3 regions of the Pseudoalteromonas sp. SG43-6 genome follow, and region 1 is predicted to be linked to each of the others. Evidence: predicted binding sites of a transcription regulator. Region 1 holds the regulator's gene; each other region holds the start of a gene.
What was found. Region 1 encodes MetJ, which represses methionine synthesis genes. Its sites were predicted from a motif close to TAGACGTCTAGACGTCTA; they were not measured.
Positions count from the first base shown of each region.

Region 2: a site for MetJ is predicted at 2,050-2,067, ahead of metK (methionine adenosyltransferase). Genes of this name have one in related genera too.
Region 3: a site for MetJ is predicted at 2,907-2,924, ahead of metA (homoserine O-succinyltransferase). Genes of this name have one in related genera too.

Region 1 covers NZ_JACJEZ010000012.1:79,588-83,908, reverse strand. The annotation lists gene metL (bifunctional aspartate kinase/homoserine dehydrogenase II) at 1-872, opposite strand, end outside; gene metB (cystathionine gamma-synthase) at 879-2,141, opposite strand; gene metJ (met regulon transcriptional regulator MetJ) at 2,377-2,697, shown strand; gene H5201_RS07330 (malic enzyme-like NAD(P)-binding protein) at 2,807-4,048, opposite strand.
Region 2 covers NZ_JACJEZ010000068.1:8,264-12,584, reverse strand. The annotation lists gene tkt (transketolase) at 1-1,892, opposite strand, end outside; gene metK (methionine adenosyltransferase) at 2,167-3,318, shown strand; gene H5201_RS20395 (diacylglycerol kinase) at 3,883-4,290, opposite strand.
Region 3 covers NZ_JACJEZ010000028.1:30,848-35,168, forward strand. The annotation lists gene metH (methionine synthase) at 1-826, opposite strand, end outside; gene H5201_RS13165 (homocysteine S-methyltransferase family protein) at 837-1,904, opposite strand; gene metA (homoserine O-succinyltransferase) at 1,894-2,841, opposite strand; gene ettA (energy-dependent translational throttle protein EttA) at 3,053-4,321, shown strand, end outside.

The DNA.
Region 1 (4,321 bases):
GCTTTGCTGTAACCTTCTTTGACAATTTCTGTCGCGCTAGCTTCGCTGTCGTAACTACTGCGAACGACTAACTTGATATCAGTATTTTTTAATGGCGAGAGAGTTTTAGCATGTAACACTGGGTTGCCCAAACGCGCCAGTAAGTTTGCTTGGCCACGACATACTTTAGAATACTTAATCGCTTTTTTTACTTTACGAGGGTCGGTACTAAACACCCCTTGGGTATCAGTCCAAATTGATACCTGACTAGCATGACAATAACTGCTTAACAAAGTCGCGCTGTAATCACTGCCATTGCGCCCCAAAGTAACGGTATTTGCTTGGCAATCAGCGGCTATAAAACCAGTAACAATATTAATGCAATTGGCTGAAATTAACTCGGCACAGGCTTGTTGATTTTTTTGATGTAATAATTGCCCATCATTAAGGGTAAACAATTGACGAGCATCAACATCTTGAGCTGTAACATTTAACTGTTTTAAATAGCTAGCCAATAATCGTGCCGACCAAACTTCACCGTGAGCAAGCAATGCGGCTTCCTGTAAGCTTTGCTGTTGAGTTTGCTGTGCAATTAAGGCTAGCTCCTGTTCTAATACGTTTAATGCCGTATGTCGCGCTGCTGGACTCAATAACTGCTCGATCAAAGTACGTTGATGATTATCAAGCTGCAATAATATATCACTCACTGCCTGTTGATCACCTTGCTGGTAACTCTGCCATAGCGTAACTAACGTATTGGTAGTTTTACCGGCTGCGGATACCACCACACAATCACCGGCTTCCGTATGGGCTAGAATAATATTTGCTACGGCCTGATAACGCTCTGCAGAACTAAGGCTAGAACCACCAAATTTATGAACTATATTTACCATTTTTTATTACCACAAAGCCGTATGTGCAGGAGTCAGTTTAAATGAGTTTGATTGCTCATCATCTTGTTGTTGAACAGAGGAAGCAATTACTTTTACGCCGTGCTGAGCTTGACCTGGTTTCACTTTATTGAATACACGATCTAAGTCAGCGATTAAATCTTTTACATCTTCAATGCCCACCGAAATACGGATCAGGGTATCACCTACTCCCGCAGCAAGACGAGCAGTTGCCTCCATACCTGCGTGGGTCATAGTTGCAGGGTGACAAATCAAACTCTCAACCCCACCTAATGACTCAGCTAAGCTAAATTCTTCTAAGCTGGTCAAAAATTCTGCAGCATTATTAATATCACCTTTGATATCAAAGCTTACCATGCCACCAAAACCACGTTGCTGCTGTTTAGCGAGTTCATGCTGTGGATGAGATACTAATCCAGGGTAATATACTTGGCTTACATAAGGGGAGTTTTCTAGATATTGGGCAATAATAAAGGCATTTTCTTGATGCTGACGTAAACGAACATTCAAAGTACGTAAACCACGTAACGTTAAGTAGCTATCAAACGGGGCACCGGTAATGCCAATGTTATTAGCCCACCAAGCAAGCTCATCACCCAACTCTTGGGTAGCGGCGATCACCGCACCACCAACAACATCTGAGTGACCGTTAATATATTTAGTGGTCGAATGCACCACAATATCAACACCAAACTCAATTGGGTTTTGCAAAGCAGGTGATAAAAATGTGTTATCGGCACCAACCAACGCACCGCACTGCTTAGCAATCGTGGTGATCGCTTTAATATCGGTTAACCGTAAGATAGGATTACTCGGTGTTTCAATCCAAATTAGCTTTGGTTTTATCTCAAGAATTTTTTGATGATTTTCAGATTTAGTTAAATCTAAAACCACTAACTTTAATAAGCCACGCTTTTCAAGTGAGGTGAATAAGCGGTAACTACCGCCATAGCAATCATGTGGGATCACTAAGGTATCGTCACTGTTTAGCAGCTGAGTAGCTAAATGCACCGCAGCCATGCCCGTTGCAGTGATAATCCCCTTAGCGCCACCTTCAAGCTTAGCGAGCGTTTCAGCGAGTAAATCACGGTTTGGGTTGCCGCTACGGCCATAATCATATTGGCGCTTTTTATCAAAATCAGCAAATGAGTAGGTGGTCGATAAATGAATGGGAGGCACAACCGCGCCGTGATGTTTATCTGCATCAATACCATTGCGTACTGCAATGGTTGCTTTATTCTTTTGACTCATACCGTCACCTACAATTAAATGGATGTTTAGACGTCTAAAAGGTTAGAGGATCAAATTTAATAAGTCAAAGCATTTATGCGGTTTTAGCCGCAAGATTAGAAGTAAAAACATTTAAGCCTCTAGATGGCTAAAAAACAAGTATTTGACTATCTTTTTTAACACGATAGAATTTCGCCATCTTTGCGCTGCAAAAGGTCGCGCAAACAATTAACAACCTGAGGCAACGATACATCCTATGGCTAAATGGAATGGTGAATATATTCACCCATACGCAGAACACGGGAAAAAATCAGAACAAGTTAAAAAGATCACCGTTTCGATCCCGCTAAATGTATTAAAAGTTTTGACTGATGAGCGCACTCGTCGTCAAATTAATAATCTTCGCCATGCAACAAATAGCGAATTACTTTGTGAAGCATTTTTACACGCATTTACTGGCCAACCACTGCCAAACGATGAAGATTTACGTAAAGATAATCCAGAGAAAGTGCCTGAAGAAGTGAAAAAAATCATGCTTGAGATGGGTCTCGAAGTACCTGTACTCAACGAAGATTAAGTTATCATTTGTATATATTCCTGCTTCAGGAATTGGCTACAAAAAAACCTCAGTAACGTAAGTTGCTGAGGTTTTTATTATTGTGCCATTACCAATTGCAGCGAAGCAGCTACTCCATGTAGTTTTCCGGCATATCAATTTGTGCAACACCAGAATCAATTGCCGCTTGCGCTACTGCTTTGGCAATGCGCGGTAATAGACGCGGATCCATCGGTTTTGGAATAATATACTGCGCACCAAATTCAAGTGTCTCAACACCCGCCGCTTTTAATACTTCCGCTGGTACTGGTTCTTTAGCAATGCTACGAATAGCGTCAACCGCAGCAATTTTCATTTCATCATTAATTTTGCTTGCACGCACATCTAGCGCACCACGGAAAATAAATGGGAAACACAGCACGTTGTTAACTTGGTTTGGATAATCTGAACGACCCGTTGCCATGATTAAATCATCGCGAGCACCATGAGCAAGCACTGGTGAGATTTCTGGATCTGGGTTTGAACAGGCAAACACTACAGGTCGATCAGCCATTAACTTAAGATCGTCAGGAGAAAGTAAATTCGGGCCAGATACACCAACAAATACATCGGCATCAGCAATAACATCTTGCAGTGTGCGCTTATCTGTATTGTTAGCGAATAACTGTTTGTACTCGTTTAAATCATCACGACGAGTATGAATAACGCCTTTACGATCTAACATGTAAATATGTTCACGCAATGCGCCACACTTGATCAGTAGCTCCATACACGCAACCGCTGCGGCACCGGCTCCTAAACAAACGATAATCGCATCTTCGATTTCTTTGCCTTGTACTTCAAGTGCGTTGATCATACCAGCAGCCGTTACAATCGCGGTACCGTGTTGATCGTCGTGGAACACTGGAATACTACAACGCTCGATCAATGCTTTTTCTATTTCAAAACACTCTGGCGCTTTAATGTCTTCTAAGTTAATACCGCCAAACGTATCAGCGATGTTAGCAACTGTATTGATGAAATCTTCGGTGGTATTGTGTTTCACCTCAATATCTATCGAATCTAGACCCGCAAAGCGTTTAAATAATAACGCTTTACCTTCCATAACCGGTTTTGAAGCCAATGGACCTAAGTTACCTAAACCTAAAATAGCGGTGCCGTTAGTAATAACCGCAACCATATTGCCTTTACCAGTGTATTTGTAGGCATTAGCGGGATCAGCAGCTATTTCACGTACCGGTTCTGCAACACCGGGGCTGTATGCGAGTGCAAGATCCTGTACGGTTTCAGCTGGCTTTGTAAGCTCAACGCTAATTTTTCCTGGAACGGGGTGCGAATGGTAATGTAAAGCTTGTTCACGAAAGTCTGACATAACGCGATTTTATCCTGCAAGTAAGTTAAGTTGAAAGTGAGAGTAAGCAGTTCTTATATCTTATAGGGAACGATACCTATATTATAATTAAATTCAAGCAATATCAGGTCTATCCTGTTATATGCTATATCCGTTCATTTTATGCGTTTTGTCAGCATTTTTTGCAAAAAAGCTTCAATTTTCGGCTATAAAAACGCCACAAAGCATCAAAAAACCCATCTTGAAATGCTCATTATGCAACGCTTTAAAGCAAAAATAATGGCCTATGACTAA
Region 2 (4,321 bases), on a different contig from region 1:
CCTACTACAGCGCCGTTTAAACCTACATATTTATACCAGTAGTCAGCAATACCTGCTTCTACGGCTACGCGGCGTGAAACTGCAGCTGGTAGTACACTTTCTTTATAAGCAGCGTCTTGTGCATCAAATACATCGGTCGATGGCATAGAGACAACACGTACTTTTTTACCTTGCTTACGCAGTTGCGCGGCTGAATCTTGTGCTAATTGCACCTCAGAACCAGTTGCGATTAAGATAAGCTCAGGCTCGCCATCACAGCTCAGCACATAACCACCTTTTTTCACGTCGCTTAATTGCTGCGCAGAGCGAGTTTGTTGCTCAAGGCCTTGGCGAGTAAAGATAAGTGATGTTGGACCATCTTGGCGTTCAATCGCTTGTTGCCATGCAATCGCAGACTCAACTTGGTCACACGGGCGCCAGTTAACTAAGTTTGGCGTTAAACGCATGCTAGCAATTTGCTCTACTGGTTGGTGAGTTGGACCATCTTCACCTAAACCGATTGAATCGTGTGTGTATACAAAAATGCTTGGCACTTTCATAAGTGCAGCCATACGAACAGCATTACGTGCATATTCCATAAACATTAGGAAAGTTGCGCCGTAAGGAATAAAGCCTTTATGCAATGCAATACCATTCATAATCGCCGACATACCAAACTCACGTACACCGTAATAGATGTAGTTACCGCTGGCATCATCGCGTGTTAAGCCTTTAGAGCCTTTCCAAATAGTCAGGTTAGAACCGGCTAAATCAGCTGATCCGCCCATAAATTCAGGCAGTAATGGACCAAATGCATTCAGTGCGTCTTGCGATGCCTTACGTGATGCTGGGTTTGCTGGATTTGCGTCTAGTTGCTCAATATATGCTTGTGATTTTTCAGCCCAATCTGCTGGCAACTCACTACTAGTACGGCGTTTAAATTCAGCGGCTAGTTCTGGGTGTGCAGCGGCGTACGCGGCAAATTTTTCATCCCAGTTAGCTTCAAGTTGTTTACCCTTTTCTTTGCCATCCCATTGTGCATAAATATCAGCTGGGATTTCAAATGCTTCACCAGTCCAACCAAGGAACTCGCGTGCTGCTTTGATTTCGTCTTCACCTAGTGGTGCGCCGTGACAATCATGGCTACCTGATTTATTTGGTGAACCATAACCGATAACTGTTTTACAACAAATTAGTGTTGGCTTGTCGGTGATGCTGCGTGCTTCTTCGATGGCTGCGCGGATAGCGTCAGAGTCATGGCCATCAACGTCACTTACTACATGCCAACCGTAGGCTTTAAAGCGTGCAGGTGTATCATCGCTAAACCAACCTTCAACTTCACCATCAATTGAAATACCGTTGTCATCCCAAAACGCAACAAGCTTACCTAGGCCTAATGTGCCGGCAAGTGAACATGCTTCATGAGAAATACCTTCCATTAAGCAACCATCGCCTAAGAAAGTATATGTGTGGTGATCAACAATATCGTGACCTTCACGGTTAAATTGCGCTGCTAATGCTTTTTCAGCAATCGCCATACCTACCGCGTTAGTGATCCCTTGACCAAGTGGGCCCGTAGTAGTCTCAATACCTGGAGCATACCCGTATTCTGGGTGGCCTGGTGTTTTTGAATGCATTTGACGGAAGTTTTTAATTTCCTCAATTGGTAAATCATAACCACTTAAATGCAATAGAGAATAAATAAGCATTGAACCGTGGCCATTGGAAAGTATAAATCGATCTCTATCTACCCACTCTGGATTTGTTGGATTGTGGTTTAGATAATCGCGCCATAGTACTTCTGCGATATCAGCCATGCCCATAGGGGCTCCAGGGTGGCCAGATTTGGCCTTTTGTACTGCGTCCATTGATAAGACGCGAATAGCATTTGCAAGTTCTTTGCGAGACGGCATGGATTCTCCTACCTTTACTGTATTTGCGCTGGTTATTGTGTGTATTCATTTGAAGATCCATTCTTACTTATTGTAGGGGCTGTATGCAATTAAAAACCTGATTAAATTGGGCATTATGAATTTTTTTTAAGAACAAAAAGTTATTAGTAATTTTATTTAGACGTCTAGGCGTAAAAACACTATGCAACTATCGTTGTTTTAGATAAAATACGCCCCTAAATTTTTTAGCGCTCTTACCGACGTTTGTGAAGCGCAATATTTGTGAGCAAAGACAATGGCAAAACATTTATTTACTTCTGAATCTGTTTCTGAAGGTCATCCGGATAAAATCGCGGACCAAATCTCTGACGCGGTACTAGATGCCATCTTAGAACAAGATTCTCATGCCCGTGTTGCGTGTGAAACTTACGTAAAGACTGGTATGGTTATGGTTGGTGGTGAAATCACTACTAGCGCATGGGTTGATATCGAAGAAATCACACGTAAAACTGTACGTGAAATTGGCTACACTCATTCTGATATGGGTTTTGATGCCGACTCGTGTGCAATTTTAAACACGATTGGTAAGCAGTCTCCTGACATCAACCAAGGTGTTGACCGTACTAGCCCAGAAGAACAAGGCGCTGGCGACCAAGGCCTAATGTTTGGTTACGCATGTAATGAAACTGAAGTATTAATGCCTGCACCAATCACTTACTCACACCGTTTAGTACAGCGTCAAGCGCAAGTACGTAAAAGCGGCGAGCTAAACTGGTTACGTCCTGATGCAAAATCACAAGTTACTTTTGCATATGAAAACGGCAAGCCAGTAGGTATTGACGCTGTGGTACTTTCTACTCAACACAGTGAAGACATTTCACAAAAAGATTTAGTAGAAGCTGTGATGGAAACAATTATCAAGCCGGTACTGCCTGCTGAGCTTATCACTAGTGCAACTAAGTTTTTCATTAACCCGACTGGCCGTTTTGTAATCGGTGGCCCAATGGGTGACTGTGGTCTTACTGGTCGTAAAATTATCGTTGATACCTATGGCGGCATGGCTCGTCACGGTGGCGGTGCATTCTCAGGTAAAGATCCATCAAAAGTTGACCGTTCAGCTGCGTACGCTGCACGTTACGTTGCTAAAAACATCGTTGCTGCGGGCCTTGCTGACAAATGTGAGCTACAAGTTTCTTACGCAATCGGTGTTGCAGAGCCAACGTCAATCAGTGTTGAAACATTTGGTACCAGCAAGCTTGAAGAATCACGTTTAATTGAATTGATTCGTGAACACTTTGACTTACGTCCATATGGCTTAATTAAAATGCTTGATCTTGAGCGCCCTATTTATCTACCAACTGCAGCTTACGGGCATTTTGGTCGTGATGAATTCCCTTGGGAACGCACAGATAAAGCAGACGCACTTCGCGCAGCAGCTGGTCTTTAATATTAGCCATTGTGTGAATACAAAAAAGCGCCAATTGGCGCTTTTTTTATGCCTGCTGATTATGTTGTTGTAAATGCGTAGGTTATTGTCGCGAGGTAAACTCGCTGCTGCCAGACGTAGGCGCGAGTTTACCCCGCAAAATTAAAACTAGGTTCTAGGAAGTGGCTAGGAGTTAGGGCGTGTTCGAAGCCAGTGGTATTTCCCCCCTTATTCACTACTCTTGGTGCAAACCTATTCTTTAATAATTTCACCACAGAGTTCATAGAGGAAAACCTGTAAGTAATTAACTTTACTTTTGTCTTCTCGGTGTAGCGCACAGCGCCTCCTACCCTCGGAGGTAAATAGGCTTGTCGCCATAAATGGCGACCTACAGGAGCGCGGTGGATATTACTTGTAGGCGAGTGGCTTGCCACCGCGAAGGATAAAGTGTTTATCGCGAGATAAACTCGCTGCTACCAGACGTAGGCGCGGGTTTACCCCGCGCAATTAAAGCTCGGTTCTAGAAAGTGACTTGGGTGTATTCGAAGCTTGTCGCTCAAAGCCTGTAACGTTTTGCCTAACTTCCTAACCTATCAATGTAATTATCTTTTCATACCCAGCCACAGCCCATACAATAAATAACACTATCAGTGCTAATGTCACAGCCGCTGAAGCAATATCTTTCGCTCGCCCTGATAACACATGATATTCAACACCGACTCGATCTGTTAATGCTTCAATTGCTGAATTTAGCAACTCAACAATCAACAATAACAAAAAGCTGATTATAAGTATCACCCAGTGCTGTAATGATTGCGCTAGCCAAAATGATAATGGCAATAATACAAGCCCTAGCGCAAGCTCATTACGAAAGGCCGACTCTTCCTTAAATGCGGCTTTAAAACCTTTAATTGAGCATTTAGTTGCTTTTAAAATACGCCCAATTCCTATGCCGTTGGGTTTGTTTACTAAGTTAATTTCTGGTTTAGTCATTTTATGATCTTTAGCGTGTAAGTGTTGCTTA
Region 3 (4,321 bases), on a different contig from region 1:
CGGTATTTAAAATAACGTCTTCAACGGCTTTTCGCAGCTCCGCTGGAATATCATCATACACAGCGAGTTGCCCTGCATTAACAATTCCCATATCCATACCCGCTTGAATTGCGTGATATAAAAATACTGAGTGAATAGCCTCTCGCACGGGGTTATTCCCACGAAACGAGAACGATACATTCGACACCCCACCCGACACTTTACAGTGTGGCAAGTTTTGCTTAATGCGACGTGTACCTTCAATAAATTCAACTGCGTAGTTGTCGTGCTCTTCAATACCGGTTGCTACCGCAAAGATGTTGGGATCGAAAATAATATCTTCTGGCGCAAAGCCAATTTCATCCACCAAAATGCGGTAACTACGCTGACAAATTTCAAACTTGCGATCGGCTGTATCTGCTTGGCCGTCGGTATCAAACGCCATAACCACTGCAGCGGCGCCAAAACGTTTAATAATTTTAGCTTGGCGAATAAATGGCTCTTCACCTTCTTTTAGCGAGATTGAGTTTACAATTGCCTTGCCTTGAATACACTTTAAGCCCGCTTCAATGACTTCCCACTTAGAAGAGTCGACCATAATTGGCACGCGAGAAATATCAGGCTCGGAGGCAATCAAATTTAAAAATTTCACCATGGCGGCTTTTGAGTCCAGCATGGCTTCATCCATGTTGATATCAATAACCTGTGCGCCGTTTTCTACTTGCTCGCGGGCAACATTAAGCGCGGTCTCGTAATCTTCTTCCATGATCAAACGTTTGAACATGGCTGAGCCGGTCACATTGGTACGTTCGCCAACGTTGGTAAATACTGCTATTTTTTGTGTCATCTCGGCTACCTTAGTTTAAATTACACGCTTCAAGGCCTGATAAGCGCATACGCACTTCAAGCTCTGGCAATAGGCGAGGTTTAACACCTTCAAGCCCTTTCGAAAATGCCCTGATGTGTGCAGGTGTGGTACCACAACAACCGCCAACAATATTGATAAAGCCAGACTTGCCCCAATCGATAATTTCTTGAGCCATTTCAGGTGCTTCTAAATCATATTCCCCAAACTCGTTCGGTAAACCAGCATTGGGGTGAACAGAGACAAAGGTTTCGCAAACACGCGATAGTTCTTCTACATATTGGCGCAATAAATCTGGACCTAGCGCGCAGTTCAAGCCAATTGAAATTGGCTTTATATGACGAATAGAATTATAAAATGCTTCGGTGGTTTGCCCTGACAGCGTACGGCCCGAGGCATCGGTTATGGTGCCAGAGATCATCACAGGCAACTTGCGCCCTGCTTGTTCAAACGCTTCTTCAACCGCGAATGAAGCCGCTTTTGCATTAAGCGTATCAAAAATTGTTTCTATCAAAATTAAATCAACACCACCTTCCATTAAAGCAAGGGTTGATTCAACATACGCGGTGACTAACTTATCAAACGTGACATTGCGATAACCCGGGTCGTTCACATCCGGTGAGATTGAACAGGTTTTTGAGGTTGGCCCTAAAACACCCGCAACATAGCGTGGTTTTGCTGGATTTTTAGCAGTAAACTCATCACAAATACTGCGTGCTAATTTAGCTGACTCTAAGTTTACTTCACGGCTGATGCTGGCCATATCGTAATCTTCCATCGAAATTGTAGTCGAATTAAATGTGTTGGTTTCGATAATATCGGCACCTGCACTTAAAAAGCCACGATGAATATCAGCAATAATTTTTGGTTGTGTGATGCTTAATAAATCATTATTACCTTTAATTAGCACATGCCAGTCTTTAAAGCGCTCGCCACGGTAATCGTGTTCTTCTAATTTGTGTTCTTGGATCATGGTACCCATAGCACCATCAAGAATTAAAATACGCTGTTTTAACGCTTCAATTAACTCGGCGCTTTTGTTTTCTAAATTATTCGGCATAGTTGTTAGTCCTTACGGCTTGGCTAACTAAATTAATATCATAGGGTGTGGTTTGGTACACATAATAATTTAACCAATTCGAAAACAGTAAAAAGGCATGGCTTTGCCAAGTTTTCGACGGTTCGTTATCTGGGTTGTTATCTGGAAAGTAATTTTCAGGCAATGGCGCATCAGGGCCTTTTTCTAAATCGCGCTGATATTCGCCTTTTAAAGTGTCTGCATCATACTCAGGATGCCCGGTAATATACACTTGGCTGCCGGATTTGTTTTTTATTAAGTAAGCGCCTACTTGCTCTGAACCTGCCAGCACCACTAAGTCATCACAAGCGTTAATTTTTTCAATATCAATATGACCATAACGTGAGTGCGGCACTACAAAGGTATCGTCAAAACCACGCGTTAAGGCTCCATGTTCAAAGTAACACTTATGGGTAAACACACCACAGAGCTTATTTTCTTTTAGTTCACGCTTTAGATTATAATGATGAAATAAACCCGCGTGAGCCGCCCAACACGAAAATAATGTTGAGGTTACATGCTGCTCCGCCCAATCTAAAATTACTTTTAGTTCATCCCAGTAGGCTACATCGTCATATTCTAAATGTGCCAATGGTGCGCCGGTAATGAGTAATGCATCGTAATTGTTGTCTTTCACTTCAGAGAAATAACGGTAAAAAGTGTCTAAATGCTGCTCTGAATTGCTACTGCTGCGATGAGTGTCTAAACGTAGAAGCTCTACATTCACTTGTAAGGGTGAATTAGCGAGCAAACGAATAAATTGCACCTCGGTTTCTACCTTATTAGGCATTAAGTTTAAAATCGCCAAGCGCATCGGACGGATCTCTTGGGTTTTAGCGCGGCTTTTTGGCATTACGAATACGTTTTCTTGACGTAACTTCGCAATTGCGGGCAATTCATCTTTAACGGTAATAGGCATACTCATCTCCAAGGCATAATTAACCAATGGCTAATTATGAACGGATAGCTGGAAATTTCAACCTCTAGATGTTTAGATGTCCAAATGAATTTAATTCGTTACCCTATTTGTTCAAAACACACAGCCAACTTTGCTGTTTCGTTGACTGTTTCACCTTTGAGCCACTACAATACAACATTGAAATTTTTATTATTATTTGAAGGCTCCTTCCATGGTTTTACCTGATAAGTTTATTTTCTCGATGAGTCGAGTATCTAAGGTTGTGCCACCTAAGCGCACTATCTTAAAAGATATCTCTTTGCATTTTTTTCCTGGCGCTAAAATTGGTGTACTTGGTTTAAACGGCTCTGGTAAATCGACATTACTGCGCATTATGGCCGGTCTTGATCAAGAGTTTGAAGGTGAGGCGTTTCCTCAACCAGGCACTAAAATTGGTTACTTACCACAAGAGCCGATCTTAGATGAAAGTAAAACAGTTCGTGAAACAGTGGAAGAAGCCGTTAGCGAAGTTAAAAACGCATTAAATCGTCTTGACGAAGTGTATAACGAATACGCGATGGACGGTGCTGACTTTGACGCACTTGCCAAAGAGCAAGGCGAGCTTGAAGCAATTATTCAAGCCCACGACGGTCATAACATCGACAACGTATTAGAACGCGCCGCAGATGCCCTGCGTTTACCTGAATGGGATGCTAAAATTGAATTCCTATCCGGTGGTGAGCGCCGCCGTGTCGCTATCTGCCGTTTATTGCTTGAAAAACCAGATATGCTTATTCTTGATGAACCGACTAACCACTTGGATGCAGAATCAGTTGCATGGTTAGAACGCTTCTTACATGATTATGAAGGTACTGTTGTGGCGGTAACCCATGACCGTTACTTCCTTGATAATGTTGCAGGTTGGATCTTAGAGCTTGACCGTGGTGAAGGTATTCCATGGGAAGGTAACTACTCTTCTTGGCTTGAGCAAAAAGATGCGCGTCTGCAGCAAGAGCAAAAATCTGAAAAAGCGCGTCAAAAATCAATTGCGCAAGAGCTTGAGTGGGTACGTTCAAACCAAAAAGGCCGTCAAGCTAAGTCAAAAGCGCGTATGTCGCAATTTACTGAAATGCAGCAGTCTGATTATCAAAAACGTAATGAAACCAATGAGCTATTCATTCCTCCTGGTCCACGTTTAGGGGATCAAGTTATCGAAGTTAAAAACTTGAAGAAGAGCTTTGGCGATCGCGTGTTAATTGATGATTTAAGCTTTACCGTACCTAAAGGTGCGATTGTTGGTATTATTGGTGCCAATGGTGCGGGTAAATCAACACTGTTTAAAATGCTCAGCGGTGAAGATAAGCAAGACAGCGGCGAAATTAGCTTAGGTGAAACGGTTGAACTAGCAACAGTTGATCAGTTCCGTGGCAATATGGATGACAGCAACACTGTTTTCCAAGAAATTTCAAACGGTCAAGATGTGCTGAAAATTGGTAACTTT